One region of the Shewanella sp. Actino-trap-3 genome, then DNA from elsewhere that is predicted to be linked to it. Evidence: riboswitches for the same ligand, from Rfam matches in the RefSeq annotation. Region 1 holds a riboswitch; the other holds the start of a gene.
The links. A riboswitch is a leader RNA that binds a small molecule or an ion and turns the genes downstream of it on or off. The one in region 1 is predicted to bind thiamine pyrophosphate.
Positions count from the first base shown of each region.

Region 2: another riboswitch for thiamine pyrophosphate. It lies ahead of CXF80_RS02025 (TonB-dependent receptor); the one in region 1 lies ahead of thiC (phosphomethylpyrimidine synthase ThiC).

Region 1 is NZ_PJCE01000001.1:667,630-670,121, forward strand. It holds gene CXF80_RS02925 (TonB-dependent receptor) at 1-574, opposite strand, end outside; TPP riboswitch at 840-939, shown strand; gene thiC (phosphomethylpyrimidine synthase ThiC) at 1,149-2,492, shown strand, end outside.
Region 2 is NZ_PJCE01000001.1:452,135-454,626, reverse strand. It holds gene CXF80_RS02025 (TonB-dependent receptor) at 1-1,508, opposite strand, end outside; TPP riboswitch at 1,566-1,673, opposite strand; gene CXF80_RS02020 (YcfL family protein) at 1,799-2,191, opposite strand; gene CXF80_RS02015 (PaaI family thioesterase) at 2,254-2,492, opposite strand, start outside.

The sequences.
Region 1 (2,492 bases):
TTGCTAGGGTCGCATTGACACCGGCTAAAAAGGCGTCGCTAGCGCTGCGATAACCTGCAGCCACATTACCGCTGTGCCATATGACCGTATCGCTATTCGCAAAAATGGGATTTAAGCTACTGATTTTTATCACACCGGCAATATTATCGCCGCCAGCACTGACAGGCGATACCCCCGCGACCACCAGTGCAGAACTGATTTGATTTGCAGACACATAGGAGAGCGGCGGATTCATGTGATTGGCACATGATGCGGTAATGTCGCTGCCATCAATAAGTATCTTAATGCGATCGCCCATCATGCCATTTAAAATAGGTAAGGCTGATACGCCACCCGCTTGTGAAAAATCGACGCCTTGTTTTTTGAGTAGATTTTCTGCGGAGCCTAACAGGTCTTTATGTGCAGTTTGTTGTCCGTGTACCGTGACGTGTTCAATGCGAGAGCTATCTTGTGCAGTGTTCTGCTTAGCTATCACTTGTGGCGTAATGGCAACACTGATCGCCAATGCGATTGATGAGTAAAGCCAAGGAGTATTGCTTAATAAATTAAGTGTTTGCTCAGTCGATTTTGTCAAAACGATCACCTTTTTCGGTCAAGGATATGTACCATTGATGAATGCTGTTAATGGTACATATGAGATTTGAAAAAAATTATAACCTGCTAATAAACTTAATAAATGCGGCATATTGTCGCACCTTTGTTTAAACTTGCTTCATAGAATTAGTAAATATTTTAATGACACATGAGTCAGGCTATCCACTACGCCGATAAGTGATAATATTGGTACTATTTACACATTAAGGTCTTGTTATTTTGATACAAGTTTGCTTATACTGGCGGACATCTTGTCGGAGTGCCATTATGGCTGAGACCGTTTATTCGGGATCCGTTGAACCTGATCAGGCTAGAACCTGCGAAGGAAACAAGCGTAATAATCATGATTATTGAGGAAGATAAATAAAGTATTAACAAGAGGGTAAGTGATGGTTAATCCCGGGTCTATTTACCGGTTTTGATATCCTGCCAGGTTATTATTTTACTATTTTTTACATATGATTATTAACGTGAACAATAGCGTTTGTATTGTTCACTGCTGCTATCAACACCTCTCCAGACAAGCAACTCTACTCTTAATAATGAGGTTGCTAATGTCAAATCCAAACCGTCGTCAAACTCGAGCTAACGCTCAACAATTTATAGATACCCTTAAACCGTTACAACACCCTAATTCTGAAAAAGTCTATTTACCCGGCAGCCGCGCGGACATTAATGTCGCTATGCGCCAAGTTAATCAATCTGATACCGTGATTGGTGGCAGCGATGCCGAGCCCATCAAGCAAGCTAATCCGCCTATTATGGTGTACGACTGTGCCGGTGCTTATTCTGATCCCCGAGCCAATATCAACGTCCGCCAAGGTTTGGCTAAAATTCGCCAAGCTTGGATTGATGAACGTGCTGACACCGAACAATTATCCGCAGCAAGTTCTGGTTTTACGCAGCAAAGACTCGCCGACGATGGTGTAGATTATTTACGTTTTGATGCTCTCGTTGCCCCTAAGCGCGCTAAAACAGGCAAATGTGTGACCCAAATGCACTATGCTCGCCAAGGCATTATCACCCCAGAAATGGAGTATATTGCCATTCGTGAAAACATGGCTCGCAGTGAGGTTACAGACAGTGTACTGACTCAAAAAGCACCTGGGGAAGCTTTTGGCGCGCATATCGGCCAGTTAATTACCCCTGAATTTGTTCGCGATGAAGTGGCTCGAGGTCGAGCGATTATTCCGCTTAATATTAATCACCCAGAAACTGAACCTATGATTATTGGGCGTAACTTTTTGGTTAAAGTGAATGCCAATATTGGCAATTCAGCAGTGACATCTTCAATTGAAGAAGAAGTTGAAAAACTGGTGTGGTCCACTCGTTGGGGCGCAGATACGGTAATGGACTTATCGACAGGACGCTATATTCATGAAACGCGTGAATGGCTTATTCGTAATTCTCCAGTGCCTATTGGCACAGTCCCCATTTATCAAGCATTAGAAAAGGTTAATGGGGTTGCTGAAGATCTTAATTGGTCAGTGTTTAGAGATACCTTAATTGAACAAGCTGAGCAGGGAGTGGATTATTTTACTATCCACGCTGGCGTGTTACTGCGTTATGTGCCGATGACGGCTAAACGCTTAACCGGTATTGTGTCGCGTGGCGGTTCTATTATGGCTAAGTGGTGTTTAAGCCACCATAAAGAAAGTTTCTTATATGAACATTTTCGCGATATTTGCCAAATTTGTGCTCAATATGATGTGTCGTTGTCATTAGGCGATGGCATGCGCCCCGGCTCTATTGCAGATGCCAATGATGAAGCCCAATTTGCAGAATTAGAAACCCTAGGTGAGTTAGTTAAAATTGCATGGCAATATGACGTGCAAACGATTATTGAAGGCCCTGGTCATGTGCCGATGCAGTTGATTAAAGTCAATATGGAAAAACAA
Region 2 (2,492 bases), 220 kb from region 1:
GGTAATGTCATATTAAATCCACCCGCTTTATAACCCCGGGCGATACGAACATAGGCATTATGATCCGCATTAATAACTTTTGATAATGCAATATGGCCCCCCCACATATCTTCTGACGGGGCAAAACCATCCTTATTACTGTCACTGTAATCACTATCACGACGCTCTAATCGTAATCCTGTAGACAATAAATAATCATCGCCTAAATGACTGTCTAACTGACCAAATACTGCATAGTTGGTCGCATCGTAACTTGACTGCAGCACTTCATCTGGATAAGTGTTGTATTCTGAATATAAGTCATTATCTTCTTTCAAATTCATCGCATACACACCCACTAACCAGTCGGTGCTATCTGCCCAAATTCGTCCGCCATTTTTTGACGATAGACGAAACTCTTGAGTTAAGGTTTTGCGGTCACCCTCTTTATCCCAGGTATAATCATAAACACAAGGTTCGGTACCATTAACGACACCATCGGCATCATAAGCCGTACAAGCTTTACTTGCCCAATAATCGGAATTAGCCCAATCGCCATCATAACCATTATGGTGGTTGGTTTGCGCGAATGAGGTTAACGAGGTGAAGTCAAATGTTTGCACACCAGTATAAATAAACTTAATCCCAGCCCCTGTGGTTTTTTGGGTATCGATACCGGGTTGGTCGGTTAAGGTGTTGCTGCGATTATTATCCAATGTCCACACATCATAGCCATTATCAAAATTTGCATGTAACAAGGTTAAATCAACTTGCAGATCGTCAGTAGCATACCAACGTAATTTAGCTCTGGCAGTTAACTCGTCACGTTCATTGGTATCGTCGCGATTAAGATAAAGGTTGTCACGGTAGCCGTTTTGGTTATGTTGCTCTAACGATACTCGATAGAGCAATTTGCCTGAATCATTTAGCGGACCGGAGCTGAAACCAGAAAGAGTAGCAAGATTATCATCACCTAAGCTGACTTTTGCACCATGCTCAAACGATTCAGTGGGGTCATTGCTTTTTAAGTAAATTAATCCGGCTAACGCGTTGGCACCATATTGGGTGCCTTGTGGACCACGTAAGACTTCCACCTGCTGCATGTCGTACATGCTCGACACCATACCAAGGCCAGATAAGTCGATGTCATCGACCACAAAACCAACTGATGAGTTAGGTGCGCCTTGATATTGTTCTTGCTCACCAACGCCGCGAATTTGAAAATATTTAGGACGAGAGCTGCCGCCGGACCAATTAAAGTTAGCGATAGAGTTAAGCACATCTTCGAAATGTTGTGCGCCTTCATCTTCAAGTTGTTGAGCGTCAATGACGGTCACGCTAGAGGGCATTTTATCAAGACTGATATTACTAAAATCAGCATTAACAATAATGACTTCCATTTTTTCATATTCGGGGGTGACGCTTTCGATATCAGCAGTTTTAGCCATAACAATCGGCGAGCTTAACGCTGCAAAAACAGCTAATGCTATGGGTGTCTGGTGTAACGTAGTAGGATTTATCGTGAACATAGGACCTCAAATGATTATTTTGAGATCCGGCAAGAGTAGAGAATAAGAGGTGCACCTAACGATAGTGTGGCCCATTCCTACGCCGGTATAAGCCGGATCAGGTTCTAAGGGTTTGTCATACAGACATCTCAGTTCAGGTTTTACTGAACACCCCTTGGCGATCACGATTATAAACTAACTCCTGTATGATTACACTCGCAAAAATACAATTTGATAACGTAACGATGCAATTTATTAACTACCAGGCTTGGTCACATCACGTAAACCTCTTCAATAACGTCGCGATGATATTAATAAGAGAAGGTTTCACGCACATAAATCTCAAATCGTGTCGCTTGCGCATTGGGGGCAACCGCACTGACTTGTAACTGCTGCTTGCCATGTAATTTAATCGACTTCCAACTGCTTGCTTCATCTTCAACCGTCAATCCACTGGCATCAAACCAAGTGAATTTATATTGTAGGCGCAAGTCAGTACTCGATTGACTTTGAATTAAGGCTGAAGCTTTAATTAAATCAGCGATCATAATAGCTGAAATATCCACCACAGCGACCTCATTAGCAAACGATGAGTTATCAACCCTCACTTGCCCCGCAGAATCCACTGCGATGCCCGCGGTATTATGCGCGCAGGCACTCAATAGCAATGTTGTCGCGATAAACCATAATGAAGCTAGTTTCATACAATATCCCTCTCAAAACCGATGCAATTAAAGCCGTGGCTTAATAAAGATTTAAGGCATGGCTAATCCAATAAAAAATGAGCTCGTGCTGTGGCAATAAGTTGCTTTCGGTTGGTTTGCCAGCAGTTCATGCTTACATTTGCCACACGACGGCCTTGACGGGTAATTTTACATTCAGCAAAGGTATCTTGATGCAAACCTGCGCGTAAATAATCAATTGAAAAATCGACAATTTTAGGCACTTTCTTGGCTTGCATAAATACCATTAGCTGCACAATAGCGGACATTTCCATAAACCCAG